Regions from separate parts of the Streptomyces sp. NBC_01551 genome, predicted to be linked through region 1. Evidence: riboswitches for the same ligand, from Rfam matches in the RefSeq annotation. Region 1 holds a riboswitch; the other holds the start of a gene.
The links. Region 1 has a riboswitch for glycine ahead of gcvP (aminomethyl-transferring glycine dehydrogenase). Riboswitches for the same ligand answer to the same signal wherever they lie in the genome.
Positions count from the first base shown of each region.

Region 2: linked by a shared signal. The riboswitch ahead of gcvT (glycine cleavage system aminomethyltransferase GcvT) and the one ahead of gcvP (aminomethyl-transferring glycine dehydrogenase) in region 1 are both predicted to bind glycine.

Region 1 is NZ_JAPEPX010000001.1:715,894-731,126, reverse strand. It holds gene OG982_RS03095 (DUF881 domain-containing protein) at 1-251, shown strand, start outside; gene OG982_RS03090 (FHA domain-containing protein) at 331-1,275, shown strand; gene OG982_RS03085 (MerR family transcriptional regulator) at 1,295-2,074, shown strand; gene OG982_RS03080 (bifunctional nuclease family protein) at 2,161-2,634, shown strand; gene OG982_RS03075 (MerR family transcriptional regulator) at 2,828-3,463, shown strand; gene OG982_RS03070 (DNA polymerase IV) at 3,543-5,306, shown strand; gene OG982_RS03065 (PRC-barrel domain-containing protein) at 5,311-5,703, opposite strand; glycine riboswitch at 5,821-5,919, shown strand; gene gcvP (aminomethyl-transferring glycine dehydrogenase) at 6,118-9,003, shown strand; gene OG982_RS03055 (DUF5999 family protein) at 9,120-9,326, opposite strand; gene OG982_RS03050 (hypothetical protein) at 9,595-10,209, opposite strand; gene OG982_RS03045 (glutamate-cysteine ligase family protein) at 10,704-12,242, shown strand; gene OG982_RS03040 (CPBP family intramembrane glutamic endopeptidase) at 12,374-13,171, shown strand; gene OG982_RS03035 (PhzF family phenazine biosynthesis protein) at 13,207-14,025, opposite strand; gene OG982_RS03030 (PadR family transcriptional regulator) at 14,211-14,810, shown strand; gene OG982_RS03025 (SRPBCC family protein) at 14,895-15,233, opposite strand, start outside.
Region 2 is NZ_JAPEPX010000001.1:4,713,928-4,729,160, forward strand. It holds gene OG982_RS21475 (GDSL-type esterase/lipase family protein) at 1-583, shown strand, start outside; gene OG982_RS21480 (hypothetical protein) at 668-1,183, opposite strand; gene OG982_RS21485 (L-serine ammonia-lyase) at 1,326-2,708, opposite strand; gene glyA (serine hydroxymethyltransferase) at 3,010-4,266, opposite strand; gene gcvH (glycine cleavage system protein GcvH) at 4,282-4,662, opposite strand; gene gcvT (glycine cleavage system aminomethyltransferase GcvT) at 4,733-5,848, opposite strand; glycine riboswitch at 6,033-6,136, opposite strand; gene OG982_RS21505 (AAA family ATPase) at 6,420-7,040, shown strand; gene OG982_RS21510 (enhanced serine sensitivity protein SseB) at 7,587-8,321, shown strand; gene OG982_RS21515 (enhanced serine sensitivity protein SseB C-terminal domain-containing protein) at 8,376-9,116, shown strand; gene OG982_RS21520 (ABC transporter permease) at 9,621-10,616, shown strand; gene OG982_RS21525 (ABC transporter substrate-binding protein) at 10,731-12,509, shown strand; gene OG982_RS21530 (ABC transporter permease) at 12,653-13,651, shown strand; gene OG982_RS21535 (ABC transporter ATP-binding protein) at 13,648-14,760, shown strand; gene OG982_RS21540 (ABC transporter ATP-binding protein) at 14,838-15,233, shown strand, end outside.

The DNA of each region.
Region 1 (15,233 bases):
TGGCGGGCTCGTACTTCTCGGATGAGGGCGGAGGGATCGGGATCGACGGTAAGAAGATCTCACAACCCTACGAATTCAAGGTGATCGGGAAGCCGCAGGATCTGGAACCGGCGCTCAACATCCCCGGTGGTGTCGTGCAGACGCTGGAGAAGGAGCAGGCGGGCGTGGCCGTCACACGGTCGGCGAAGATCGTTGTGGATGCCTTGCGGGCTGCGGAGCAGCCTGACTACGCTCGGTCGTCATCGCCGTGAGGCGGGGCGGAAGGTGGAGCTCACGCGGGCTGAGGCCTGCGGGGGGTCGGCGCACCGAAGTCGCGGTGCGTGGTGGAAACTGTCTGGTGGTTACGGACGTTGTGAGTATGTCCGGGTCGGCAGGTGTGTGCATTCGGAGTTCGTCCTGCCCCACGGGCGGGTCTGTTTCGGTCAAGGGGAATCGCCCGTGAAGTTGTTTGAGAAGTTGTTCGGCAAGAAGAACCGCGAGGAAAGCGGTGGGTCCAGGCATCGCGCTGGGCATGGGGAGGTGGAAGGGCAGGGCGACCGGCCGCTCTTCCGGGACGAGGTCCCCGGTGCCGGTGAGGTTTCGGGTGCGCAGGGCGCGTCGGCTGTTGACCCTGCCGGTACCGGACGCATAGGTTTCGGTGAACCATCAACCTCAAGTTCGGGTGGAGGGTTTGCCCCCGACCCGTATGCCACCAATGCCTCCGCGGGGCAGCCGCGGCGCGAGGAGCCGTCCATGTCGGCCGAGCAGGTTTGTAGCAGGTGTGGCCACCGCAGCGATGCGGCCAGCCGGTTCTGCTCCAACTGCGGGGCGCCGCTGCGGGCGGGCCTGACGCCGGAGCGTGCCTCGGAGACCACGTCCACCATCTCGATCTCGGGCCTCGAGGCCTACGAGGCCGAGGTGTCGGGTCAAGCGCACGGTTCGTCCTCGCTGTCCCCCGAGGCCCAGGCCGCGGTGGAAGCCCTGCCTCCGGGTTCCGCTCTGCTGATCGTGCGGCGCGGCCCCAACTCCGGCAGCCGCTTCCTTCTGGACGGCGAGCTGACCACGGCGGGCCGGCACCCGCAGAGCGACATCTTCCTGGACGACGTCACCGTCTCCCGGCGGCATGTCGAGTTCCGCAGGAGCCAGGACGGTGGCTTCACCGTCTCCGACGTGGGCAGCCTCAACGGCACGTACGTGAACCGTGAGCCGATCGACTCGGTCGCCCTGCACAACGGCGACGAGGTGCAGATCGGCAAGTACCGGCTGGTCTTCTACGCGAGCCTGCGGGGCATCTGACCCTTCAAGGGAAGGTCCCATGCTGCGTACCCCGGCCGGCGGTGCCCCGAAGAGCGGCACCGCCGGCACCTCCGGCTCGGCGCGGCTGGTGAGCATCGGCACGGTGCTGACCATGCTGCGCGACGAGTTCCCCGAAGTCACGATCTCGAAGATTCGTTTCCTGGAGGCGGAGGGGCTCGTCGAGCCCAGGCGCACACCTTCCGGATACCGCAAGTTCAGCACGGACGACGTGGAGCGGCTGGCCCGCATCCTGCGGTTGCAGCGCGACCACTACCTGCCGCTCAAGGTCATCCGGGAGCAGCTCGACGCGGTGGCCCGGGGCGAGCAGATCCGGATTCCGGCGCCCGCCGCGCACCGGGATCCCGGCGCCGTCGTGGACCCCAACAGCCCTTCCGCCGTGTACGGGGAGGTGGGCCGGGAGCGGGCGACCACGGCCCGGGTGGGGCGTGGCGAGCTGCTCGCCGCCGCGGAGGTGGACGAGGTCCAGCTGGCCGAGTGGGAGTCGTACGGGCTGCTGGGCGAGGCCCCCGACGGCGGATTCGACGCCGAGGCGGTCACCGTGGCGCGGCTGATCGCGGATCTGGGCCGGTTCGGGCTGGAACCCCGGCACCTGCGGGCGATGAAGGCGGCCGCGGACCGTGAGGCGGGCCTGGTGGAGCAGGTCGTGGCACCGTTGCGCCGCCACCGCAACCCGCAGACCAGGGCGCATGCCGAGGCCACTTTGAAAGAGCTCGCGGGGCTCTCCGTACGGCTTCACGAGGCCTTGGTGCAGACGGCTCTCGGGGTCCGGTTGCCCTGACGGGAGAAGGGCCTGAAGGGGGTCCGGCGAGACCTTGATCGGGGCCCGACTACCCAAACCGGCCGGGCAGGTCCTAGGGTTGCTGTGTGAACGAGCTCGACGTTGTGGGTGTCCGGGTGGAAATGCCCTCCAACCAACCGATCGTGCTCCTGCGTGAAGTGGGAGGCGACCGGTACCTCCCCATCTGGATCGGACCAGGGGAGGCGACCGCCATTGCCTTCGCGCAGCAGGGCATGGCCCCTGCCCGCCCGCTGACGCACGACCTGTTCAAGGACGTGCTGGAGGCGGTCGGCGAGGAGCTCACCGAGGTCCGCATCACGGATCTGCGGGAGGGCGTCTTCTACGCGGAGCTTGTCTTCGCCAGCGGGGTCGAGGTGAGCGCGCGGCCTTCCGACGCCATAGCGCTGGCCCTGCGCACGGGGACGCCGATCTACGGCAGTGACGGCGTGCTGGATGACGCCGGAATCGCCATTCCGGACGAGCAGGAGGACGAGGTGGAGAAGTTCCGCGAGTTCCTCGACCAGATCTCGCCCGAGGACTTCGGCACCGGGCCGCAGTGACGGGTCGCGGTGACCGGGTCGCCCGCTCCTACTCCGGGGCCAAGAAGCCCATTCAAAAAGCCTTTCCCCGATAGAGGGCACGGGAAACCACTCTCAGGGTGATTATCACTCGGCGTGCCGAGTGTGGCGATCGTTGACGCACCCCTGGTGACTGCCTACCTTCAAGGTGGCAGGTCAAGGACGGAGGGTCGGCGTGAGGATCACGGGCGACGGTACGACCGGGGGCATCCCCGTACGGAGTGAGGGTGGGCCGTACCCGCTGCACGGCGGTGCGGGCTCCGCGCGCCGTCAGCCGGAGTCGACGCCGGTGGCTCCGGTGGGCGGCGAGCCGGCACCCGAGCAGGTCGGCTACCGGGGACCGACGGCGTGTGCCGCGGCCGGTATCACGTACCGGCAGCTCGACTACTGGGCGCGGACCGGGCTGGTGGAGCCGAGTGTCCGTCCCGCGTACGGCTCGGGCACGCAGCGGCTGTACAGCTTCCGGGACGTCGTCGTCCTGAAGATCGTCAAGCGCTTCCTGGACACCGGGGTGGCGCTCCAGAACATCCGCACCGCCGTGCAGCACCTGCACGACCGCGACTTCGCCGACCTTGAGCGCATGACGCTGATGAGCGACGGCGCCACCGTCTACGAGTGCACCTCCTCCGACCAGGTGGTCAGCCTGCTCCAGGGCGGGCAGGGCATCTTCGGGATCGCGGTCGGCGTGGTCTGGCGGGACGTCGAGAAGGCGCTCTCGCAGCTGCACGGGGAGCGCGTCGACACCGGGGAGACGGTGGTCGGGCACAATCCGACCGACGAGCTCGCGGCGCGGCGCAACCGGGCGGTCTAGCTCCCGCGCGCGGGGGCGTTGCCCCGCCCCTGCGGTGCTGCTCACGCCGTTGTCAGTGGCGTAGGGCAGCATCGGGGGCGTGAGAGCCGCGCCGACCATCCTGCACCTGGACATGGACGCCTTCTACGCCTCCGTGGAGCAGGCGTCGAAGCCGAGCCTGCGCGGGAAGGCCGTGATCGTCGGCGGGCTCGGTCCGCGCGGGGTCGTCGCCACCGCCTCGTACGAGGCCAGGCGGTTCGGGGTGCATTCGGCGATGCCGATGGCCCAGGCCAGGCGGCTCTGCCCGAACGGGGCGTACCTCATTCCGCGGTTCCGGCTGTACCAGGCGGTCAGCGAGGTGGTCATGGGGCTGCTGCGGGAGCTGTCCCCGCTGGTGGAGCCCCTCAGCCTGGACGAGGCCTTCGTCGACCTGGAGGCCGGCGGGGTCGCCTTCGACTCGGAGACCGCCCGGGCCACCGGGGAGCGGCTGCGGGCCGACATCAGGGCCGCCACGGGGCTGAGCGGGTCCGTGGGGCTGGCGGGGTCCAAGATGCTCGCCAAGGTGGCCTCCGAGGAGGCCAAGCCGGCCGGCCTGCTGCTGATCGAGCCGGGGACCGAGCGGGAGCTGCTGGCCCCGATGTCCGTGCGGGTCCTGCCGGGGGTGGGGCCGGTCACGGGGGAGCACCTGCGGCGCGCCGGGATCACCACGGTGGGGGAGCTGGCCGAGGCGGGCGAGGACGAGCTGGTCCGGATGCTCGGGCGGTCCCACGGGGTCGGCCTGTACCGGATGGCGCTGGGGCTGGACGACCGGCCGGTCGTCGCGGAGCGCGACACGAAGTCGGTGTCGGTGGAGGACACCTTCGACGTGGACCTGCACGACCGGGTCCGGATCCGGTACGAGGTGCAGCGGCTGGCGGACCGGTGCGTGGGGCGGCTGCGGGATTCCGGGCACTCGGGGCGCACGATCGTGCTGAAGGTCAGGCGGTACGACTTCTCGACGCTGACCCGGTCGGAGACGCTGCGGGGGCCGACCGACGACCCGGCGGTGGTCCGGGAGGCGGCGGCGCGGCTGCTGGAGGCGGTGGACACCACGGGCGGCGTGCGGCTGCTGGGCGTGGGGGTGTCGGGGCTGGCGGACTACACGCAGGAGGACCTCTTCGCGTTTGCGCTGGCCGCTGAGGAGGAGCGGGAGGGCCGGGACCATCCCGCGTCGGCGGGAGTGAACGAGCCCGCCGACGCCGCCGCGCGGGCCGACGGGGGCGGTGCCGGAGCGGCCGTGCCGGCTGCGGTCTCCGGGGGCGCCGGGCAGTCCGGTGGGGCCCAGGGGGCCGGTGGTGCTGTCGGCGATGCCGGAGAGGCCGGAGCGACCGGGCGGACCGGCGATGCCAAGGCAGAAGGATCCGGGCGGGACGGTGAGGGCGGGGATGCCGGGTCGTCCGGAGAGGTCGCGGATACCGGAGGTGTCGGGCGGACCGGAGAAGCCTCAGGGGTCGTGGAGGGCACACGGACCGGTGAGGGCGGGGATGCGGGGCAGTCCGGAGGACCCGGAGGGGACCTGCAGGCCGCTGGTGTCGGCGATGCCGGAGGGGTCGGGCGGGTCGGAGGGGCCGTCGGGGGCGTGGATGTGGGGTCGGGGGGCGGGGCTGAACATGCTGTTGAGCGGCGGTGGGGGGCGGGGAGTGATGTGTGGCATGCCGTGTACGGGGCGGGGTGGGTGCAAGGGAGCGGGGTCGGGCGGGTGACCGTGCGGTTCGAGCGGCCCGGCTCGGAGCCGGGCCGGGTGCGCACGTTCCGGGTGGACGATCCGGAGCTGGAGCCGTCTGATCCGCTGCCGCTGGTGGGGGACGAGCCCGCGGGGGAGTGAGGGGTCAGCCGTCTTCGCCCGCCAGGCGGCCGAAGTCGCGGTCGTTGCCGGGGTCCGGCGGTGGCAGGTGGAAGTCGCTCGGGAGGGCCACGTCCAATCCGTAGTGGTGGTAGAGCTGCAGCTCCTGCTCGGGGGACAGGTGGCGGCCGACCCCGAAATCGGGGGCGTCCCTGATCAGGGAACGGTCGAACGGCACCCGCAGGGTGTCCCCGACCACCTCGCTCGGCTCCAGGGGCACGAACGCGTCCCGGCTGAACAGGCCCGTCCGGACGGCGGCCCACTCGGGGACGCCCGTGGCGTCGTCGAGGTAGACCTCGTCGACGGTGCCGATCTTGGTGCCGTTTCGGTCGAACGCCCTGCGGCCGATCAGGCTGCGCGGATCGATGTCGGTCTGCACGGTCCGGTCCCTCCTTTGGTCGCAACTCCTCCGTACCGACTACAAAAGTGCATATCGGGTAAGGGGGCCACTCGAGGGAGGTCCCGCAACCTCGCTGGTAGGCTGGGTGACGGCTGTAGACCCTGTGCGGGAGAGTCCTCCGAGTGAGCGTGACGGAGGCGCCGAAGGAGCAAATCCTCCCCGGAATCTCTCAGGCATACGTACCGCACGTGGTGAGGCCACTCTGGAAAGCAGGGGCGGGTACCGGGCGAGCAGTGCCGGTTCCGCTCCTCACCGACGGTGAAAATCGGTCCTCGCGGGCAACCCCCGAGCGGACCGGTGAAGCTCTCAGGTGCAGATGACAGAGGGGGAGGCCGTCCGGGTGCCCGCGCCGTGGTGCCCCTCGCAGGTCGTACGACCAGGAGGCCTCCGTACATGACCGCCAACCGCATTCCGCTCTCCCAGCTGGAGCGAGGCATCCCCTTCGAGCAGCGCCACATCGGCCCGGATGCCGAGGCGCAGGCGAAGATGCTCGCCCAGGTGGGCTACGGCTCCCTGGACGAGCTGACCGCTGCCGCGGTACCGGATGTGATCAAGACCGCCGACGCGCTGAACCTGCCCGAGGCGCGGACCGAGGCCGAGGTGCTCGCGGAGCTGCGCGAGCTCGCGGGCCGCAACCAGGTGCTGTCGTCGATGATCGGTCTCGGCTACTACGGCACCTTCACGCCGCCGGTGATCCTGCGCAACGTCATGGAGAACCCGGCCTGGTACACGGCGTACACGCCGTACCAGCCCGAGATCTCGCAGGGCCGTCTGGAGGCTCTGCTGAACTTCCAGACCGTCGTCGCCGAGCTGACCGGGCTGCCGACTTCCGGTGCCTCGCTGCTCGACGAGGGCACCGCGGCCGCCGAGGCCATGACCCTGGCCCGCCGGGTGGGCAAGGCCAAGGGCAACGTCTTCCTCGTCGACGCCGACGCGCTGCCGCAGACCATCGCCGTCATCGAGACCCGCGCCGAGCCGATCGGCATCGAGGTCGTCGTCGCCGACCTCTCCGAGGGCATCCCGGCCGAGATCGCCGAGCGCGGCGTCTACGGCGTCCTGGTCCAGTACCCCGGCGCCTCCGGTGCCGTACGGGACATCAAGCCGGTCATCGACCAGGCGCACGGGCTCGGCGCGATCGTCGCCGTCTCCGCGGACCTGCTCGCCCTGACCCTGCTGACCTCCCCGGGCGCACTGGGCGCGGACATCGCCGTCGGCACCACGCAGCGCTTCGGCGTCCCGATGGGCTTCGGCGGACCGCACGCCGGTTACATGGCCGTCCAGGACAAGCACGCCCGCTCGCTGCCCGGCCGCCTGGTCGGCGTCTCCGTGGACGCGGACGGCAACAAGGCGTACCGCCTGGCCCTCCAGACCCGCGAGCAGCACATCCGCCGCGAGAAGGCCACCAGCAACATCTGTACCGCGCAGGTGCTGCTCGCCGTCATGGCCGGCATGTACGCCGTCTACCACGGCCCCGACGGCCTGCGGACGATCGCCCGCCGCACCCACCGCTACGCGGCGCTGCTCGCCGCAGGTCTGACGGCCGGCGGGGTCGAGATCGTTCACGGCTCCTACTTCGACACGATCACCGCCCGGGTTCCGGGCCGCGCGGCCGAGGTCGTCGCCGCCGCCCGCGAGGGCGGGGTCAACCTGTACCAGGTCGACGCCGACCTGGTCTCCCTCGCCTGTGACGAGACCACGCTGCGCGCCGACGTCGAGGCCGTCTGGGCCGCCTTCGGTGTCACCGCCGACATCGAGGCGCTGGACGAGACCACGGCCGAGACGCTGCCCGAGGGCCTGCTGCGCTCGGACGCGTACCTGACGCACCCGGTGTTCCACCAGCACCGCTCCGAGACCGCGATGCTGCGCTACCTGCGCAAGCTCTCGGACAAGGACTACGCGCTGGACCGCGGCATGATCCCGCTGGGCTCCTGCACCATGAAGCTCAACGCGACCACCGAGATGGAGCCGGTCACCTGGCCCGAGTTCGGCCAGCTGCACCCGTTCGCCCCGGTCGAGCAGGCGGGCGGCTACCTCACGCTCATCAATGAGCTGGAGGAACGTCTCTGCGAGGTCACCGGATACGACAAGGTCTCCATCCAGCCGAACGCCGGCTCCCAGGGTGAGCTCGCCGGCCTGCTGGCCGTCCGCGCCTACCACCGGGCCAACGGCGACGAGCAGCGCACCGTCTGCCTGATCCCGTCCTCCGCGCACGGCACCAACGCCGCCAGCGCCGTGATGGCCGGCATGAAGGTCGTCGTCGTCAAGACCGCCGACGACGGCGAGGTGGACGCGGCCGACCTGCGCGCCAAGATCGAGCAGCACCGCGACGAGCTCGCCGTTCTGATGATCACGTACCCCTCGACGCACGGTGTGTTCGAGGAGCACGTCGCCGACATCTGCGCCCAGGTGCACGAGGCCGGTGGCCAGGTGTACGTGGACGGAGCCAACCTCAACGCCCTGGTGGGCCTGGCGAAGCCCGGTCACTTCGGCGGCGACGTCTCGCACCTGAACCTGCACAAGACGTTCTGCATCCCGCACGGCGGCGGCGGCCCGGGCGTCGGCCCGGTCGGTGTCCGGGCGCACCTGGCCCCGTACCTGCCGAACCACCCGCTCCAGCCCACCGCGGGCCCGGAGACGGGCGTCGGCCCGATCTCGGCGGCCCCGTGGGGCTCCGCCGGCATCCTGCCGATCTCCTGGTCGTACGTCCGCCTCATGGGTGGCGAGGGCCTCAAGCGCGCCACCCAGGTGGCGGTGCTCGGAGCGAACTACATCGCCAAGCGTCTGGAGCCGCACTACCCGGTGCTGTACACGGGCCCGGGCAACCTGGTCGCGCACGAGTGCATCATCGACCTGCGCCCGCTGTCGAAGGCGACGGGCGTGAGCGTGGACGACATCGCCAAGCGCCTGATCGACTACGGCTTCCACGCGCCGACCATGTCCTTCCCGGTCGCCGGCACGCTGATGATCGAGCCGACGGAGTCCGAGGACCTCGCCGAGATCGACCGTTTCTGCGACGCGATGATCGCCATCCGCGGCGAGATCGAGCGGGTCGCGGGCGGCGAGTGGCCGCTGGAGGACAACCCGCTGGCCAACGCCCCGCACACGGCGGCGGCGCTGGGCGGCGAGTGGAACCACCCGTACAGCCGCGACGAGGCCGTCTTCCCGGGTGGCGTCACGGCCGCCGAGAAGTACTGGCCGCCGGTGCGCCGCATCGACGGCGCGTTCGGCGACCGGAACCTGGTCTGCTCCTGCCCGCCGCTGGACGAGTACGACAACTGAGCCGCCGGCTCGCCGAGCGGGTGAGCCCTCAGGCATGACGAAGGGGCCGGTCCGGGAGTTCCACTCCGGGGCCGGCCCCTTCGCCGTACGTCATGAACACGGCGTGCTGTCGTCGGCTAGGCCGCCTTCGCCACGTGCGCCGCCGCGAGCGGGCGGTGCGGGGCGATGATCTGGCCGTCCGGCAGCAGCTCACCGGTGTCCTCGAAGAGCAGGACACCATTGCACAGCAGGCTCCAGCCCTGTTCCGGGTGGTTCGCCACGGGATGCGCGGCCTCCCGGTCGGCGGAGTCGGCTGACGGGCACGCTGGCTGGTGCTGGCACATGGATGCGTTCTTTCGCTGCGGTGTGGTCTGTGTGCTGCGGCTCGAAGCCTTGTTCATGGCCGCCCCCCGTATCACTGTCTTGGTTTGGTCAGGGTCCCAGTGTTGCCCTACGGCACTGCGTCCGGAGGGATTTCCCGGCAGCTGTCCTCATACAGTGATGACGCATCACCCGTGCGGGCGGTTCAGGTCAACTCCCCTGTCATTTCGGATGGTTAAGTGGGGGCCCGAGTGGGCTAGGCCGAATGGGCCGTCCGGGTCACGGGCGTGTTCAGGCCGCCGGAGCCGCGTACGAGGGCGGTACGGGAGGCCTCAGCCGGTGGGTCAGCACCGGCAGGAGTTCGGACACCGGGTGCGGTCGGTACGCGGCGATCCCGGGCGGGGCGGGGGCCAGCGGAACGAGCAGGTCCGCGGCGGCCGGCAGTCCGGCGGACGCGTCGGCGCCCACCGCACCGTGCAGCCACAGGGTCAGCATGTACAGCTCTGGCACGGAGAGCAGTCTCGGCTGGTAGTTGCTGCCGAGCGACTCGGCCTGGCGCAGGGCGCGTTCGGTCGCGGCCACGTAGGGGCCCTCGAAGAAGTGCGAGAAGACCCAGCCCTCCGGGGTCAGCCGGGTGTCGGCGGCGGCGATGAAGCGGTCACCGCCGCGGATCAGGAACCGCCAGCCGGTGAGCCGGGTGCGCGGCGGCCGGCCGCCCGCGGCCAGGTGGGAGGTGTGCAGCCGGTCGAGGACGTGCACCGGCAGGGGGAGTTCGACGGTCATGGGCGCCCCCTGGAGTGCGCGCAGGGCGGGTGTGTGTGCCTCGTTGACGGCTGCGGGGGAACCGAGTGCCGAGAGGACGCTGCGCAGGGCGGGCGCGGGAGCCGGAGGGACGTGCAGCGGCATGGTGGGTCGCCTCTCACTTGGGAGACCTGTGGTGCAGGGGAATGTGCTGACGGCGCTGTCGCATTCTGGGGCCAGAGGGGGGCTGAGGGGCAATGGCCGCGCGCCAACTCTCTGCCTCGTTTGCGGAGTTTATACGACATGTGTTCACACAGTGTTTCAGCTACCTGTCCCGCCTATTGCCGACAAGACGTTTACCGGTCCCACTGTCATGGCTTTCATGCCGGTTGCGCGTGAACATCCCGCGCTGACCTCGGAGGTTACCGGACGGGGGCTCGGCTGGAAAGCGCCGGTTATCCGTAACCGGCAATGTCGACGCGGAATTTGCGCGAGGAGAGTTGCCAGGTGAATGTGCCGAAGCGACCGTCGGCCAAACCGGCGCGCGCTCCCCGCCACGCACGCCCCCGCGGAGTTATCGATCACCCCGCCGGGGCATCATCGACCGTAACGCGCGCCTGGGTGCCCAGGGCCAGGCCCAGTCGAGGAGGGACGCTTCGATGGGGGAGAAGGTCGTGGCAGGCGGATTCGACCTGTCCGATCGGCAACGGTATCGGAGGAAGCTTCACGAGTGCCTTGAGGGACTGGAGCGGCTTCTGGCGGAGAAGAGGTTCGATCGCCCGAAGAACATGATGGGGCTGGAGATCGAGCTGAATCTAGCGGGTGCCGACGGGTTGCCGCGAATGGTGAATGCCCAGGTTCTGGAGCGGATTGCGAGCCCCGATTTCCAGACCGAACTCGGAATGTTCAACCTGGAGGTGAACGTCCTGCCGCACCGGCTCGGCGGCCGGGTATTCGACCAGCTCTCCGAAGAGCTGAGCGCCGGTTTGGCATATGCGCACCGGCAGGCCTCGGAGATCGATGCCGGGGTGGTGATGATCGGTATTCTGCCGACGATCTCGCGGGCCGACCTGGTCACCGCCAACCTTTCGGCCGTGGACCGCTACTCGCTGCTGAACGAGCAGATCCTGATGATGCGGGGGGAGGACTTCACCGTCGACATCGACGGGGTCGAGCGGCTCACCTGGAGCTCGGGGTCGATCGTGCCCGAGGCCGCCTGCACCTCCGTACAGCTGCACCTGCAGGTGACGCCGGCGCGGTTCTCCGACGTGTGGAACGCGGCGCAGGCGGTGACCGCCGTACAGATAGCCGTCGGCGCCAACTCGCCGTTCCTGTTCGGGCGCGAGCTGTGGCGGGAGTCGCGGCCGCCGCTGTTCACCCAGGCCACCGACACCCGGCCGCCGGAGCTCCAGGCGCAGGGGGTGCGGCCGCGGACCTGGTTCGGGGAGCGCTGGGTGGACTCGGCGTACGAGCTCTTCGCGGAGAACGTCCGCTACTTCCCCTCCCTGCTGCCCATTTGCGACGAGGAGGAGCCGTTGCGGGTGCTCGGCGAGGGCGGCGTGCCGAGCCTCCAGGAGCTGGTGCTGCACAACGGCACGATCTACCGGTGGAACCGGCCCGTCTACGGCGTCGCCGACGGGGTCCCGCACCTGCGGGTCGAGAACCGGGTGCTGCCGGCCGGTCCCACCGTCGTCGACGTGGTGGCCAACGCCGCCTTCTACTACGGGCTGGTACGGACCCTCGCCGACGAGCAGCGCCCGGTGTGGAGCCGACTGCCCTTCGCGGAGGCGGAGGCCAACTTCGACGCGGCCTGCCGGTACGGGATCGACGCGCGGCTGCGCTGGCCGCGCCGGGGCCGGGGCGGCGGAGGACTGGCGAGCGTGCCGGCGGTACGGCTCGTACTGGAGGAGCTGCTGCCGATGGCGGCGGCGGGGCTGGACGCCTGGGGCATCGAGCCCGCCGACCGGGACCACTACCTCGGCATCATCGAGGAGCGGTGCCGGCGCCGGGTGAACGGGGCGACCTGGCAGGTGGACACGTACCACGCGGCCTTGGCGGCGGGGCTGGAGCGGGACGCGGCGCTGGCCGCGACCACGCGGCGCTACACCGAGCTGATGCACAAGGGCGATCCCGTGCACACCTGGCCCGTGGGCCTGGCGGAGAAGGAGGTGAGCGCCTCGGTGCCGGTCGGGCGCTGAGGCCGCGTGCGTGCGAGTGAGGTCGTGGCAAGGCTCCCGGGCCGTCCGGTGATCCCGTTCCCCCGTCGAAGAGGCAGTATGGGGTGGTCAGGGCGGGAAGTCGCAGCGGGATGGCGGGACGGGAGTCGGGCGTGCGGACTGAGTCGGAGCCGGTGGTCGGGGAGCTGGGCGGACAGGACCGCGCTCTCCTGCGGACCGAGACGCTGCTCGTGCTGGCGCTGTCGCTCGGCGCGAGCGGGGTCTCGGCGCTGATCAGCTTCATCGGCTCGCTCACCAAGCCGGGCGGCCTCAAGGACCAGGCCGCCACGCTCAACGGCTCGTACGCGCCCGGCCGGCCCTGGCTGGACCTGGCCTGGCAGCTGTTCGGCATCGCGAGCGCGCTGGTGCCGGTGCTGCTGGTCGCGCACCTGCTGACCCGGGAGGGCGCCCCCGGGCTGCGGGTGCTGGGCTTCGACCGGACCCGGCCGCTGTGGGACCTGGGCCGGGGCGCGCTGGTCGCGGCCGGGATCGGGAGCGCGGGCCTGGCCTTCTACCTGGCGGCGCGCGCCTCCGGCTTCAACCTGACGGTGGTGCCGGAGGCGCTGCCCGACGTGTGGTGGAAGTTCCCGGTGCTGATCCTCTCCGCGGTGCAGAACGCCGTGGTCGAGGAGGTCATCGTGCTGGCGTACCTGCTGCGGCGGCTGGGTCAGCTGGGCTGGTCGCCGATGGGCGCGCTGCTGGCCAGCTCGGCGCTGCGCGGCTCGTACCACCTCTACCAGGGCATCGGCGGGTTCATCGGCAACATGGTGATGGGGGCCGTCTTCGTGCTCGCCTACCGCCGGTGGGGCCGGGTGGCGCCGCTGGTCGTCGCGCACGCGCTGCTCGACATCGTCGCCTTCGGCGGGTACGCGCTGCTGGCGGGGAAGGTGGGCTGGCTGCCGACCCCCTGATCCCCTGTTTCGGGGGGTCGGCAGCCTGACCCGGCTCAGGGGCGGGCGAGGAGTTCGCCGTCCAGGACGGTGACCGCGTCGCCCGTCAGGAGGGTGCGGTCGCCGCGGAGGCGGACGGTGACGTGGCCCTGGCGGGCCCCGCCCTGCAGTCCGACGAGTTCGGTACGGCCGAGCCGCGCGGCCCAGAACGGGGCCAGGGCGGTGTGGGCGCTGCCGGTGACCGGGTCCTCGTCGATGCCGAGCGCCGGGAAGAAGCCGCGCGAGACGAAGTCGTACCCGCGCGAGGGGTCCTCGGCGGGCGCGGTGACGATGATCCCGCGGCGGGCGTAGCCGCGCAGGGCGGCCAGGTCCGGGGTGAGCTCCCGTACGGTCCGCTCGTCCGCCAGCTCGACCAGCAGGTCGCCGACGTGCTCCGACGTGTCGTGGACCGACGCGATCTCGGCGCCGAGCGCGCCGCGCACCTGCGCCGCCGGCTCGATCCGGGTGAGCGCGGACGTCGGGAAGTCCAGGGTGATCGTGCCGTCCGTGGCCGCCTGCGCAGTGAGTATCCCGCAGCGCGCCGTGAAGCGGATCAGCCCGGTCGCGAGACCGCTCGTCGCCAGGACGTGGGCGGTGGCGAGGGTGGCGTGGCCGCACATGTCGACCTCGGCGGCGGGGGTGAACCAGCGCAGCGCCCAGTCGGCGTCCCCGCCGGGCGGCAGGGGGTGCGCGAAGGCCGTCTCGGAGAGGTTGACCTCGGCGGCGACCTGCTGGAGCCAGACCTCCGAGGGGAACCCGTCCTCCAGGAGCAGGACTGCGGCGGGGTTCCCGGCGAACGGGCGGTCGGTGAAGGCGTCGACGATTCGGAGGCGCATCCCCCGACCGTAGGGCGGGTTCTTGATCGTCGACAAAGGCCAATCCCGGGTGCATGGCCCTATCGTCGAAGAGTTTCCGATATATCGTTGACGCATCGCGATCGGTCAGTGATAGTGGAGATGTCGGAAGGTGAAACCGACGAGAACGACCTGGTTGGCACTGAAATGACGAGAGGAGCGCAGTCATGCGTTCACACGGACACGAACACGGACGAGGTCACGGCCACTGCGGGCCGGACCGTCGGGAGGAGTTCCAGGGGCGGCGCGCCGCGTTCGGGCCGTTCGGGCCGGGCTTCGGCGGCGGGCCCTGGGGTGGGCGAGGAGGCCGCGGCGGACCGCGTGGCCGGGCCCGGCGGGGTGACGTACGCGCCTCGATCCTGGCGCTGCTCGCCGACCGGCCGATGCACGGCTACGAGATGATCCAGGAGATCGGCGAGCGCAGCGGCGGGGCCTGGAAGCCCAGCCCGGGCTCGGTCTACCCGACCCTCCAGCTGCTGGAGGACGAGGGGCTCATCACCAGCGAGAGCGAGGGCGGCAAGAAGCTGTTCACGCTCACCGACGCCGGCCGCACCGAGGCCGAGGCGGGCTCCGCCGCGCCTTGGGACGAGGCGGGCCGCGGCTTCGACCGCGAGGCGATGAGCGAGATCCGGACGGCCGGCATCGGCCTGATGGAGGCGTTCGGGCAGGTCTGGAAGACCGGCTCCGCCGAGCAGCGGGAGAAGGCGATCGCCGTCGTCAACGACGCCCGCAAGAAGCTCTACCTGATCCTGGCCGACGATCACTGATCCTGTCGGCGTCTTTCATGACGGTGCGCCCCGCGAGGTTTCTCGCGGGGCGCACCATCATGCGGGTGCGTGTGTGCGCCCTCGTCAGGCGACCAGGCCCGCCAGTTTGCGCAGCGACTCGTTCAGTGCGGCGGTGGCCGAGTCCTTGAGCTTGCCCGCCATCAGCGAGACGGCGGCCCCGTTGAACTCCCCGTCGATGCGGACCGTGGTGGCCCCGCCGTCCGGGATCAGGGTGTACCGGGTGAGGATGGCCACGCCCATCGGGCCCTTGCCGGTGATGGCGAAGAGCCGCTCGTTCTCCAGCTCCGAGACGGTCCAGGCGACCTCGGCCGGGAAGCCCATCATCTTCATGTTCTCCTCGAAGGTGGCGCCGACCGCGAGGGTCTCGGGGCCGCCCTTGGGGAAATTGGTGTGGGTCATGCT
Region 2 (15,233 bases), 4.0 Mb from region 1:
GGTGGAGCAGAAGCTGCCGGGAGTGCGGGCCAGGGTCACGGCGGTCGTGGACGACATCCGCTCCACCCTGCGGGCCGCCGGCTACGCGGACGGCGACTACCGGCTGGTCCTGCAGTCCTACCCCTCGCCGATCCCGGGCGGGGAGTCCTTCCGGCTGTCGCAGAACGACTCGGACCGGATGTTCAAGGACGGCTGCCCCTTCAACGACCGCGACGCGACCTGGGCGGCGTACACGCTCGTCCCGCAGATCGGCGACATGGTCAAGTCGGTCGCGACCGCGCGCGGCACCGACTACATGGACCTGCGCGACGCGCTCGCCGGGCACGAGGTCTGCTCGCTGGGCACGGAGCAGGTGGGCCAGAGCGGCCCGGACCCGCGCGAGCACGAATGGTTCCGCTTCCTGGACTACGCGAACACCCAGGGCACCCTGGAGGAGTCCATGCACCCCAACGCCCACGGCCAGCGGGCGATGGCGGCCTGCCTCGGCCTGGTGGGCGCGGCGGCGCCGGGGCGGTACGCGTGCACGCAGGACTGGTTCGCGGACGGCGACCCCGGCCGGATGCGGATCCGCCCGGCGAACTGACGAAGGGCGGGGGAACGGGGGAACGGGGGAACCGGAGGAAACGGGGGCCCGGCGCGTGCGACGACGCCGGGCCCCCGCACCGGCTCAGCACACGTTGGGGTGCGCGATGTCCAGCACGAACCGCTCGGGGCCGTGCAGGGTGGAGGTCTTGTAGCCGGGCTTGGTGTCGAAGGCGGCGCCGAAGGTCACGTACCCCTCGTAGTCACCGGTCATGGCGAGGCCCTTGAGCTTGGGCAGGTAGATCTTGACGAGCTTGGGGCCCTTGTACACGTTCTGCCCGGCGTCGTCGTGTCCGGCCGCGGGGTGCAGGCGGACTTCCAGGAAGTACTTCCCGGCGAGCGGTACGGGCTTTCCGGACCCGTCGTAGACGAGCTTGGAGACGGGCGTGACGGTGACCTGGGGGACGTATCCCTGCAGGTCGATGACGAGCCGGTCGTACGTGCAGTGCCCGCCCCAGCGGGCATTGACGACGAGCGGCGTCTGCGTGCGGGCGGAGCCCTTCACGGCGGCGGCCGAGGCCGGCGCGGCGAACGAGATCCCGGCGGCGAGCAGCATGCCCGTGGCCAGGGCCGTGATCTGTCGGCGGCGGAGGTGCTTCATGACGTCCCCCTGTTTCTCCAGAGACGGGGACCGATGTCACCCCCTAAGACACCTCCGCACCCCGGGCGGTTCCACCGCGACGCGGGAAAGCCCCACCGGGTGGGTTCCGGTGGGGCTCCTCGGGCCGGGGCAGGTCAGTCGGTCAGCATTCGATGACGTTGACCGCGAGGCCGCCGCGGGCGGTCTCCTTGTACTTGACCTTCATGTCGGCGCCGGTCTCCTTCATGGTCTTGATGACCTTGTCCAGGGAGACCTTGTGGCTGCCGTCGCCGCGCATCGCCATCTTGGCCGCGGTGACGGCCTTGACCGCCGCCATGCCGTTGCGCTCGATGCACGGGATCTGGACCAGGCCGCCGACCGGGTCGCAGGTCAGGCCGAGGTTGTGCTCCATGCCGATCTCGGCCGCGTTCTCGACCTGCTCCGGGGTGCCGCCCAGCACCTCGGCGAGGGCGCCGGCCGCCATCGAGCAGGCCGAGCCGACCTCGCCCTGGCAGCCGACCTCGGCGCCGGAGATCGAGGCGTTCTCCTTGAACAGCATGCCGATCGCGCCCGCCGCGAGGAGGAAGCGGACCACACCGTCCTCGTCCGCGCCCGGGACGAAGTTCGTGTAGTAGTGCAGGACCGCCGGGAGGACGCCCGCCGCGCCGTTCGTGGGCGCGGTGACGACGCGGCCGCCCGCCGCGTTCTCCTCGTTGACCGCCATCGCGTAGATCGTCGTCCACTCGCTGCGGTGCATCATCGGGTCGCCCTCGGTGCGCAGCTGGCGCGCCGTGGAGGCGGCCCGGCGCTTGACCCGCAGGCCGCCCGGGAGGATGCCCTCGCGGGACATGCCGCGCGCGACGCAGGACTGCATGACGCGCCAGATCTCCAGGAGCCCCTCGCGGATCTCCTCCTCCGTGCGCCAGGCCTTCTCGTTCTCCAGCATCAGGGAGGAGATCGACAGGCCGGTCTCGTTGGCGAGGCGGAGCATCTCGTCGCCCGACCGGAAGGGGTACTTCAGGACGGTGTCGTCGAGCTTGATCCGGTCCTCGCCGACCGCGTCCTCGTCCACCACGAAGCCGCCGCCGACCGAGTAGTACGTCTTCTCCAGCAGCGGGGTCCCGGAGGCGTCGTAGGCGAAGAGCGTCATGCCGTTCGCGTGGTACGGGAGGGACCGGCGGCGGTGCAGGATCAGCTGGTTCGGCTCGTCGAAGTCGATCTCGTGCGCGCTTCCTATCTCCGTGCCGAGCAGGCGGAGGCGGCCGCTCTTGCGGATGCGCTCCACCTCGTCGTCCGCCGTTTCCACGTTCACCGTGCGCGGGGAGTGGCCCTCCAGGCCCAGGAGCACCGCCTTCGGGGTGCCGTGGCCGTGGCCGGTGGCACCCAGCGAGCCGAAGAGCTCCGCGCGGACGGACGCGGTCTCGGCGAGGACCCCGTCCTTCTTCAGGCGGGTCACGAACATGCGTGCGGCCCGCATCGGGCCGACCGTGTGGGAGGACGACGGGCCGATGCCGATGGAGAAGAGATCGAAGACGGAGATGGCCACTGGCGGACTCCCTTGTCTGCTCGTGGGGTGGGAGGGGGCAGGAGAGGCGGTTCGTGCGGGGGAGGTGGATTGTTCGGTTTTTGTCCGACAGGCGAGCTTATCGCGGCGAGGTGAACAGCTCGTCCGCCGGACGGGAGGGGGAGGGGGCGGGTGGAAGGCCGCCAAGGGTGGCCGGCGGGCGGTGCCGGGTGCCCGCCGGGGTGCGGGCCCGGGGCGGGCGGCGCGCCGTGTGAGAGGGGTCACGGGAAGGGCCCGGTCCCTGTGGATACAGGAACCGGGCCCGACCCGTGACCTGCCGACGTCAGAGCGTCGGGTACAGGGGGAACTTCGCCGCGAGCGCCGAGACGCGCGCCTTGAGGCCCTCGGAGTCGTACGTCGGCTTCAGCGCCTGCGCGATGATCTCCGCGACCTCGGTGAAGGCCTCGGCGTCGAAACCGCGGGTGGCGAGCGCCGGCGTGCCGATCCGCAGGCCCGAGGTGACCATCGGCGGCCGCGGGTCGTTCGGGATGGCGTTCCGGTTGACCGTGATGCCGACCTCGTGGAGGCGGTCCTCGGCCTGCTGGCCGTCCAGCTCGGAGTTGCGCAGGTCGACCAGGACCAGGTGCACGTCGGTGCCGCCGGTGAGGACGTCCACGCCCACGGCCTTGACGTCGTCCTGGACCAGACGGGCGGCGAGGATCTTCGCGCCCTCCAGGGTGCGCTCCTGGCGCTCCTTGAACTCGGGCGAGGCCGCGACCTTGAAGGAGACGGCCTTGGCCGCGATCACGTGCTCCAGCGGACCGCCCTGCTGGCCCGGGAAGACCGCGGAGTTGATCTTCTTGGCCAGTTCCTGCGTCGACAGGATGACACCGCCGCGCGGACCGCCGAGGGTCTTGTGCGTGGTGGTGGTGACGACGTGGGCGTGCGGCACCGGGTTCGGGTGCAGGCCCGCGGCGACCAGGCCGGCGAAGTGCGCCATGTCGACCATCAGGTACGCGCCGACCTCGTCCGCGATGCGGCGGAAGGCGGCGAAGTCCAGCTGGCGCGGGTACGCGGACCAGCCGGCGACGATCAGCTGCGGCTTGGACTCCTTGGCGAGGCGCTCGACCTCGGCCATGTCCACCTCGCCCGACTCGTCGACGTGGTACGGGACCACGTTGTAGAGCTTGCCGGAGAAGTTGATCTTCATGCCGTGGGTCAGGTGACCGCCGTGGGCCAGGTTCAGGCCCATGATCGTGTCGCCCGGCTTCAGCAGCGCGAACATCGCGGCCGCGTTGGCCTGCGCGCCCGAGTGGGGCTGCACGTTCGCGGCCTCGGCGCCGAACAGCGCCTTGATGCGGTCGATCGCGATCTGCTCGACGACGTCGACGTGCTCGCAGCCGCCGTAGTAGCGGCGGCCGGGGTAGCCCTCGGCGTACTTGTTGGTCAGGACCGAGCCCTGGGCCTCCATGACGGCGACCGGAGCGAAGTTCTCCGACGCGATCATTTCCAGGGTGGACTGCTGGCGGACGAGCTCGGCGTCGACGGCGGCGGCGACGTCGGGGTCGAGTTCGTGGAGAGGGGTGTTCAGTACGGACATCAGGATCCCCTGGGGTCAGTTACCGGCGGTGAGCTTGGCGTAGTCGTCGGCGGAGAGCAGGTCGGCCGGCTCCTCCGCGACGCGCACCTTGAACAGCCAGCCGCCCTCGAAGGGGGCGCTGTTGACGAGCGCCGGGTCGTCCACGACGTCCTGGTTGGCCTCGACGACCTCGCCGGAGACGGGGGAGTACAGGTCGCTGACCGACTTGGTCGACTCCAGCTCGCCGCAGGTCTCGCCCGCGGTCACCGTTTCGCCGACCTGGGGGAGCTGGGCGTAGACGACGTCACCGAGCGCGGTGGCCGCGAACTCCGTGATGCCGACCGTCGCGACGCCGTCCTCGGCGGTCGACAGCCACTCGTGCTCCTTGCTGTAACGCAGCTGCTGGGGGTTGCTCATGGCCTGATTCTCCTGGATGCGGGGGAGTGCGAACGAACAGTGGGTCTCGAGTGCTGAGACGGGTCGGGGACTACTTCTGCCGCTTGTAGAACGGCAGGGCCACGACCTCGTACGGCTCATGCGTACCGCGAATGTCGACGCCGACGCCGGAGGCGCCGGGCGCGGCGTGCGCCGCGTCCACGTAGGCCATCGCGATCGGCTTGCCCAGGGTCGGGGACGGGGCGCCGGAGGTGACCTCGCCGATGACCTGGCCGTCGGCGACGACCGGGAACCCGGCGCGCGGGACGCGGCGGCCCTCGGCGATCAGGCCGACCAGCTTGCGCGGCGGGTTCGTGGCGGCGCGCTCGGCGGCCGCCTCCAGGGCGGCGCGGCCCACGAACTCGCCTTCCTTCTCGAACTTGACGACCCGGCCCAGACCCGCGTCGAACGGGGTCAGGGAGGTGGTCAGCTCGTGCCCGTACAGCGGCATGCCCGCCTCCAGGCGCAGGGTGTCGCGGCAGGAAAGGCCCGCCGGGACCAGGCCGACGCCCTCGCCGGCCTGGGTCAGCGCCTGCCACAGCTCCACGGCGTGCTCGGGCGAGACGAACAGCTCGAAGCCGTCCTCGCCGGTGTAGCCCGTACGGGCGATCAGCGCGGGAACCCCGGCCACCGTGCCCGGCAGGCCCGCGTAGTACTTCAGCCCGTCCAGGTCGGCGTCGGTGAGGGACTTCAGGATGCCGGGGGACTCCGGGCCCTGCACCGCGATCAGCGCGTACGCGTCGCGGTCGTCGCGGACCTCGGTGTCGAAGCCGGCCGCCCGCTCGGTCAGGGCGTCCAGGACGACCTGGGCGTTCGAGGCGTTCGCGACGACCATGAACTCGGTCTCGCCGAGGCGGTAGACGATCAGGTCGTCGATGATCCCGCCGTCCGCCTGGCAGATGTGCGTGTAGCGCGCACGGCCGACGCCGACGGTGGAGATGTTGCCGACCAGCGCGTAGTCCAGGGCCTTGACGGCCTCCGGGCCGGTCAGGGTGATCTCGCCCATGTGGGAGAGGTCGAACAGGCCGGCCTTGGTGCGTACGGCGTTGTGCTCGTCGCGCTCACTCGCGTACCGCAGCGGCATGTCCCAGCCCGCGAAGTCGGTCATGGTGGCACCGAGCGAGCGGTGCAGCGCGTCGAGCGCGGTCAGGCGGGGGGCAGTGCTCATGGGTGTGGCTCCCGGGTCCCAGGGCATGACATGACGAGGACGATCCTCCCCATCTGTCATCGGAACCTGAGAGGTTCGCCGAGAGTTCCCGGTCGGACCCGGGGAACGTCGACTTGCACCTTGGGTGGAGCGCACGCGGATGCCGTCGTGAGGGACGGCGGCGCGGCTCGCTTTTCAGATCTGCCTCATCCACGCGGTACGGGGCCTGAGAGATTCAAGGGAGGTACTTGCTCCTTCGGCGCCCGGGCACCGCCTCGCGGCGTGCCGGGACTCTCCCGCGCGGATTCAAGCGGCCGGTATGCAGTTGGTGTCCAGATGGCGCACATCATTGCACGCGACCGGCGGGTATGGGTGTACGGGGCCCGAAAGAGTGTGCCGATCGGTCGAGACCGCGGACGGGGTCGGAACCGGGGTTGGAGCCGGGGCCGGAACCGGGGGTCCAGGATTACCGTCTCTTTACACTTAGTGGGCATGGGGCCCTGGAGGCCCGATTCGGGGGGAGGCGATCACCGTGCGGAGATTCGGAGTACTGGCGACGACGGGGACCGTGGACGTGGTTCCGGCGCAGCGGATGCCCTCCGCCGCCGGTGCCGGTGCCGGTGCCGGCGGTGCGTCCGTACGTGACCTGCGCGGGCCCGGGGTGAGCGGGCCGCGGTGGCTCGGCTTCGCCGAGGGGGACATCGTGGTCGTCTCCGGCCTGCCGGGCGGCGGCAAGAGCACCCTGATCAAGCGGGCCGCGGCGGGCGGGGGCATCGACTCCCAGGACGTCCGCGAGCGCTGGGAGCGGCGGATGCCGGGGGCGCTGCCGTATGCCGTGTACCGGCCGCTGGTGCGGGTCGCCCACTACTGGGGGCTGTGGCGGACGCTGCGCTCAGGGGCCTCGGCGGTGGTCCACGACTGCGGGACCCAGACGTGGGTACGGGGCCTGCTCGCGGCGGCCGCGCGGCGGCGGGGGCGGGCGCTGCACCTGGTCCTCCTGGACACGACGCCGGAGGAGGCGCTGTCGGGTCAGGCGGCGCGGGGCCGGGGCGTCTCGGCCTACGCCTTCGCCCGCCACCGGGGGGCGGTCACCCGCCTCCTGCGCGCCGCGGAGTCGGGCCGCCTCCCCGCCGGCTGCACCTCCGCCACCCTCCTGGACCGCACCTCGGCCGCCCACATAACCCGCATCGACTTCACACCCCACCCGTCCTGACCCCGGCGCACACTGCCCCTGCCCTGCCCCCGGCGCACACTGCCCCCGTCCTGGCCTCGGGGCGTGCCGCGCCTGTCCTGACCCTGGGGCGTGCTGCGCCTTTCCCGGCCTCGGGGCGTGCTGCGCCTGCCCTGGCCTCGGGGCGCGCTGCGCCTGCCCTGGCCTCGGCGTGCGCTGTGCCTGGCCTGGCCCCGGGGCGCTGCCCCCGTCCTGACTTCGGGCGCTGTCCCTGGCCTGACCCTGGGGGCTGCCCTTGGCCTGGCCTTGGGGCCGACCCTGGACCGGCCTGCGGGGCTGACCTGACCTGGGCCATTCCAGTCCCGGCCGGGGTAAATCCAGCCTCGCCGGCGTTTGAGGCGCGGGTCCGGGCGGAGCCCGGTGCCCGGCGCAGCCGGGTTCCTGGGGCTCCGCCCCAGACCCCGCGCCTCGAACGCCGGCGAGGCCGGGATGGCGGGCCGGGATCGGGTGGGGGCTCGGGGGTCGGGTCGGAGACCCATTAATCTCGGCGGGACGGCAACGGCGAGAGCAAGTACAGGCGGAGGCGGAATGCACGGCGGCGGCTGGCCGGAGAACGAGCTGGAGCAGGTGCTCGGGGCGGCGCTCGGGCAGGCGGACGCCGGTGCGCGGATCCTGGAGGTGCTCGGGCGGAGCCCCGTCTGGGTTCCGCTGCCCGACGGCGGCGGGCCGGACCACGACAGCCTCAGCCTCCCGACCATGGACATCCGCGGCGCGGCGTACGTCCCGGTCTACAGCTCCGAGAGCCAGTTCCACGCCTGCGTCGGCCCCGGCATGGACTTCGCCGTCGCCCCCGCCGCCGAGTTCGCCCGCGGCCTGCCCCCGCAGCTCGGCATCGCCGTGAACCCCGAGGGCGCGGTCGGGGTGCCGCTGCCGCCCCCCGCCGTCGCCGAGCTCTGCCGTACCGGACGGACCCCGCTCGACGGCCCCGCGACCGGCGGCCGCGTCCGGCTCTTCGAGCCCGACTGGCAGGACGACCCCGTCGACTTCCTGGCCGCCGCCGCCGAGGAGTTCCGCGCCACCGGCGTGGTCAGCGCCGCGTACCGCTGCCTCGCCAGCGTCGAAGGCGGGGACCCCCAGCTGTTCGTCGGAGTCCGGCTGACGGCCTGGGAGCCCGAGGCGCGAAACGCCCCGATGGACGCCCTCGGCCGGGCCCTGGCCCGGGTACCCGCGCCCTGGCCCGTGCAGTTGATCCTGCTCGACGCCGCCCAGGATCCGGTAACGGACTGGATTCGTGAGCGCGTGCGCCCCTTCTACCTTCCCTAGGGCCGCATAAGCTGGGGGGACGTGTGGACGACGGGCGGAGAAGAGGGGTACCGGGTGAGTGCGTCAGGCACGGCCGCGGCCGGGCAGGTCGAGCACATGCTGCGCCAGGTGACTCCCGGGCGCTACGAGAGTTACGAGTCGCTCCTGCGCGCCCTCGCGGAGGGCCGCCTGTGGATGTTGCTCTGGCAGGGGCAACCGGGTTCCCCGGACGCCCAGTACGGCGGCATGGAGGTCGACGGCCTCGGCTACGCGCCCTGCGTGACCTCCCCGCAGGAGCTCGCCGCCAGTGGCTGGAACCGCGGCTACGAGGTCGTCACCGGCCGCGACATCGCCCGCGCCCTCTACCCGGACCGCTGGGGGCTGTGGCTCAACCCGCACGCCCAGGGCGGCGGCGTCGGCATCCCGTGGGCCGACCTGCGCCGGATCGCCACCGGCCTGGACCGGATGCCGGCCGGGCCGCTGCGGCTGTCCGAGCCCGCCCTGGAGCTCCCGCAGTTCTACGGCCTGCTGACCCAGCACGCGCACCGGACCCCCGCCGTCCGCTCGCTCCGGCGCGCCTGGGTGCAGCCCGCGCTCGGGTCCCCGTACCTGGCCGTCGGGCTCGACCTCTACGACGCCTCCGCGCCCGCGCTGGAATCCGTACGGGAGATGATGCGGCAGTCGGTCGGCGCCGTCCCCGAGGGCGTCCCGGTGTGCACCGTGGCGCTGGCGGACGAGCACGACCCAGTCGCGATGTGGCTGCGCGCGCAGACCCGGCCGTTCTACGACCGCGAGGGCCAGTCCCCGGCGTACTGACAGCGGCCGCGGCGACAGCCGGCAAATGACAACGGTGCCATGGCCGTGATCCGGCCATTTTCGGCAGCGAGACCCTCATCCACATACCGAGACATCCGTCTCGAAGGCCGCACCGGCCCGCCCGGTGCGGCCTTTGCCGTATCCCCGGCCATATCCACCCAAGAGCATCAATCTTCAAGCCTCAAATGGCAGTTGGGTCGGATGTCCGTTCCGCACCGAACGCGACGCAGTTGCACCGCTCAACCGACCACATGGTCCGGATAACGGAAGGTGCCGAAGCAGATCACGGTTGCGCATCACATGCCCGGCAGGTCTGGCGGGCGATCGCGCGAGCGTTGAAGACTCCCCCCACCGAAGGCCGGTCAATCCCACAACCACCAGCTCTTCACGTGCACTTCAGGCGCAATTCGCGCCATTCGCACCATCAGCGACGCCGAAAGAACCAAGCCGCCACAGCGGCGGGCATGGGCCGGCCACAGTCGGCCGAGAGGGGTCCCCACCACGATGACGGCACCACTGCACGACACCAGCGCGGCCGAGCCCGCAGCCGTGGCAGCCCCCGAGAGTCCCCAGAAGGCGATCGAGGGGCGCTCGCCCTGGAAGATCGCCTGGTCCCGGCTCAAGCGCGACAAGGTCGCCCTGGCCGGCGGTGTCATCGTGCTCCTGCTGATCCTCGTCGCGCTCTTCGCGCCGTTGATCGTCAAGGCCTTCGGCCACCCGCCGGAGGAGCTGCACGAGGACCTGCTGGACCCGCTCCTCGGCCTGCCGGCCGGTGACTGGGGCGGCATGAACGGGGACTTCCTGCTGGGCATCGAGCCGGTCAACGGCCGCGACGTCTTCAGCCGGATCGTCTACGGCGCCCGCATCTCGCTGCTGGTGGCCTTCCTGTCCGCCTTCGTGGCGGTTTCGCTCGGCACCGTCTTCGGCATCATCGCCGGCTACTTCGGCGGCTGGGTCGACGCCGCGATCAGCCGCGTCATGGACCTCCTGCTGGCCTTCCCGCAGCTGCTGTTCATCATCGCGCTGATCTCCGTCATCCCGGGCAAGCTGTGGGGCTTCGAGGGCTCGGGCCTGCGCATCGCCGTACTGGTCCTGGTCATCGGCTTCTTCGGATGGCCGTACATCGGACGCATCGTCCGCGGCCAGACCCTGTCGCTGCGCGAACGGGAGTACGTCGAGGCCGCCCGCAGCCTGGGCGCGGGCCGGACGTACATCCTCTTCCGCGAGCTGCTCCCGAACCTGGTGGCGCCGATCACCGTCTACACGACGCTGATGATCCCCACCAACGTGCTGACCGAGGCCGCGCTGAGCTTCCTCGGGGTGGGCGTCAAGCCGCCCACCCCGTCCTGGGGCGAGACGCTCTCGACGGCCGTGCGGACCTACGAGGACGATCCGCTCTTCATGATCTTCCCCGGCGTGGCGATCTTCATCACCGTGCTGGCCTTCAACCTCTTCGGCGACGGCGTCCGTGACGCCCTCGACCCGAAGGGATCCCGCTAGCCACAGGCGCCTGCCGCACGGCACGGCGAATCCTCAGGGAAAACCGCAGGGAACACCGCAGGTAACCGGAACTCGGCATCGAAGCCGGAACTACAACGGAGGGTTGCGAGCATCGTGACTACCCATCGCACGTCGAAGCGCAGACTGGCCGCCGGCACGGCCGTCGTGCTCGCGGCCATGCTGACCGCGACCGCCTGTGGCGGCGACGACACCAAGAAGGACGAGGGCAAGGCCGGCGCCAGCGGCTTCAACGCGGGTATCGGCAAGGTCGCCAACGCGTCGGACAAGAAGGGCGGCGAGCTCAAGTTCGTCGGTACCCAGGAAGCCGACTCGTGGGACCCGCAGCGCGGTTACTACGGCTTCATGTGGGACTTCGCCCGCTACTACACCCGCCAGCTGGTCAGCTTCAAGCCGGCCCCCGGTGGTGAGAGCACCGAGCTCGTTCCCGACCTCGCCGCAGGCAAGGCCGAGATCAGCGACGGCGGCAAGACCTACAAGTACACCCTGAAGGACAACGTGACCTGGGAGGACGGCTCGCCCGTCACCGCCCAGGACATCAAGTACGGCATCGAGCGCACCTGGGCCCAGGACGTCATCTCCGGCGGCCCGGTCTACCTGATGCAGGTCCTCGACCCGAAGACCGAGTACAAGGGTCCGTACAAGGACGAGACCCCGGACAAGCTCGGCCTCAAGGCGATCGAGACCCCGGACGCGAAGACCATCGTCTTCAAGCTCCCGCAGCCCAACGGCGACTTCGAGCAGATGCTCGCCATGCCGGCCGCGAGCCCGGTCAAGAAGGAGAAGGACACCGCGGCCAAGTACGGCCTGAAGCCCTTCTCCAACGGCCCGTACAAGATCGACTCGTACGAGCCCAACAAGGTCATGAAGCTCTCGCGCAACGAGAACTGGAAGCCCGAGTCGGACACCATCCGCAAGGCGCTCCCGGACTCCATCTCGGTCACGTTCATGGCGAACGCGGACGACATGGACAAGCGCCTGATGAACGGCGAGTTCGACCTCGACATCAACGCGACCGGCATCGGCCAGGCGGCCCGCGCCACCGCGCTGAAGGACCACAAGGCGAACCTGGACAACGGCCAGACCGGCTTCATCCGCTACGCGGTCTTCCCGCAGACGGTCGCCCCGTTCGACAACATCGACTGCCGCAAGGCCGTCATCTACGCGGCCGACCACAAGTCGCTGCAGACCGCCCGCGGCGGCCCGCAGGCCGGTGGCGACATCGCCCCCAACATGCTGCCGCTGGGTGTCAAGGGCTCCGACGCCTCCTACGACCCGTACGAGGTCCTGAAGAACGACGGCAAGCCGAACGTCGAGAAGGCCAAGGAGCACCTCAAGGCCTGCGGCAAGCCCGAGGGCTTCAAGACCACCATCGCGGTCCGCAACAACAAGCCGGTCGAGGTCGCCACGGCCGTCTCGCTGCAGAACGCCCTGAAGCAGGTCGGCATCGAGGCCGAGGTCGACCAGTTCGACGGCGCCCAGACCTCCGGGATCATCGGTTCGCCGAAGGTCGTCAAGGAGAAGGGCTACGGCATCATCATCATGGGCTGGGGCGCCGACTTCCCGACCGGTCAGGGCTTCTCCCAGCCGCTGGTCGACGGCCGCTTCATCCTGCAGAGCGGTAACAACAACTTCTCCGAGCTGAACGACCCGGCGGTCAACGGCCTGTTCGACCAGGCCATCGCGGAGACGGACCCGGCCAAGGCCGGCGACATCTACAAGCAGATGAACCAGAAGGTCTCCGAGGCCGCGGTCTACCTGCCCTTCGTCTACGACAAGACGATCACTTGGCGCAGCACCCGGCTGACGAACGCCTACACCTCCGACGCCTACAACGGCCGGTACGACTACGCCTCCCTCGGCGTCGTCAAGTAGTCCCCTCGTCAGACCAGTCAGTTCGCCAATATCAGTTCCAGTGCCACACCCGCTAGGCACGAAGGGCAGGTGATGGCCGCGGTTCCGGCTTGGGGGCGTCCTCCAGAAGAGGGCGCCCCCGGGCCGCAGCCAGGCCGAGCGCAGTGCTTGCATATCTCATCCGGCGGTTCTTCGCCGTCATCGTCATGCTGTTGGTCATCACGCTGGTGACCTTCGGAATCTTCTTCCTCTTCCCGAAGATGATCGGGACGGATCCGGCGCTCTACTTCGTCGGAAAGCAGTCCGACCCCGCCGCCATCGAGGGCATCCGGCAGAAGATGGGTCTCGACGACCCGATCCTCGTCCAGTTCGGCAAGTTCGTCGTCGGTCTGGTGGCGGGTCGCACGTACGCCAACGGCTCCGACGTCACGCAATGCGCCGCGCCCTGCTTCGGTTACTCCTTCAAGACCGAGCAGGAGGTGTGGCCGCTGCTGACCGACTGGCTGCCCGTCACCCTCTCGCTCGCCGCCGGCGCCGTCGTCCTGTGGGTCATCGGCGGTGTCGCCACCGGCGTCATCTCCGCCCTCAAGCGCGGTACCGTGCTGGACCGTTCGGCGATGGGCATCGCCCTGGCCGGCGTCTCCCTCCCCATCTACTTCACGGGCATGCTCGCCATCGCCCTCTTCTCCGACCAGCTCGGCTGGTTCGGGCGGCCCGAGGCGACCTTCGCCGCGGACCCGGGCAAGTGGTTCGGCGGCATGATCCTGCCGTGGGTCTCGCTCGCCTTCCTGTACGCCGCGATGTACGCGCGGCTCACCCGCGCGACGATGCTCGAAGTGCTCAACGAGGACTACATCCGCACCGCGCGCGCCAAGGGCCTGACGGAACCCGTCGTCATCGGCAAGCACGCGATGCGCTCGACCATGACGCCGATCCTCACCGTCCTGGGCCTGGACCTCGGCGCCCTGATGGGCGGCGCCGTCCTGACCGAGTACACGTTCTCGCTGCACGGGCTCGGCTACAGCGCGGTCCGCGCGATCAGCGACCACGACCTGCCGGTCATCCTGGGCATCACCTTGATCTCCGCCTTCTTCGTGGTCGCGGCGAACCTCGTCGTGGACCTCCTGTACGCGGTGATCGACCCCCGAGTGAGGCTGTCATGACCGATATGACCAAAGGCGCCGCGACGGGCGCCCTGAACGAGCCCGTCCCGGGCGGCGCCCCGGCCCCGGCCGGCGCCTTCCTGGAGGTCCGCGACCTCAAGGTGCACTTCCCGACCGAGGACGGCCTGGTCAAGTCCGTCGACGGGCTCACCTTCAGCCTGGAGAAGGGCAAGACCCTCGGCATCGTGGGCGAGTCCGGCTCCGGGAAGTCGGTCACCTCGCTGGGCATCATGGGCCTGCACCGCGTCGGCCAGTACGGCCGCCAGCGGGCCCGGATCTCCGGTGAGATCTGGCTCAACGGCAAGGAACTGCTCTCCGCGGACGAGGACGAGGTGCGCAAGCTGCGCGGCCGGGAGATCGCGATGATCTTCCAGGACCCGCTGTCCGCGATGCACCCGTACTTCACCGTCGGCAAGCAGATCGCCGAGGCGTACCGGGTCCACAACAACGTCGACAAGAAGGCCGCCCGCAAGCGGGCCGTCGACCTCCTCGACCGCGTCGGCATCCCCGAGCCGCACAAGCGGGTCGACAGCTACCCGCACGAGTTCTCCGGCGGCATGCGCCAGCGCGCGATGATCGCGATGGCGCTGGTCAACAACCCCGAGCTGCTCATCGCGGACGAGCCGACCACCGCGCTGGACGTCACCGTCCAGGCGCAGATCCTCGACCTGATCCGCGACCTCCAGCAGGAGTTCGGCTCCGCGGTCATCATGATCACGCACGACCTCGGCGTGGTCGCCGAGATGGCCGACGAACTCCTCGTGATGTACGGCGGCCGGTGCGTCGAGCGCGGCTCCGCCGAGAAGGTGTTCTACGAGCCCCGGCACCCTTACACCTGGGGCCTGCTCGGCTCGATGCCGCGCATCGACCGCGACCAGACCGAGCGCCTGATCCCGGTCAAGGGTTCGCCGCCGAGCCTCATCAACATCCCGAGCGGCTGCGCGTTCAACCCGCGCTGCCCGTACGCCGACGTGCCCAAGGGCAACGTCACGCGGACGGTCCGGCCGGAGCTGACGGACGCGGACGACACCCGCCACTGGTCCGCCTGCCACATGTCGCCACAGGAGCGGACCCGGATCTGGACCGAAGAGATTGCGCCGAAGCTGTGACCGAGACGCCTGAGAAGTCCGAGAAGCCCGAGACGGGCAAGACGGCCGCGGCCACGGCCACCGTTCCCGCACAGGCCGTGGACTCGCCCGAGCCGTTGCTCAAGGTGACCGGGCTGGTCAAGCACTTCCCGATCCACAAGGGGCTGCTGCGCAGGCAGGCCGGCGCGGTCAAGGCCGTGGACGGCATCGACTTCGACGTCCGGCGCGGTGAGACGCTCGGCATCGTCGGCGAGTCCGGCTGCGGCAAGTCGACCATGGGCCGGCTGATCACCCGGCTGCTGGAGCCGACCGGCGGCACCATCGAGTTCGAGGGCAAGGACATCACGCACCTCGGGGTGGCGGGCATGCGCCCGCTGCGCCGCGACGTGCAGATGATCTTCCAGGACCCGTACGGCTCGCTGAACCCGCGCCACACGGTGGGCACCATCGTCAGCGCCCCCTTCAAGCTCCAGGGGGTCACCCCCGAGGGCGGC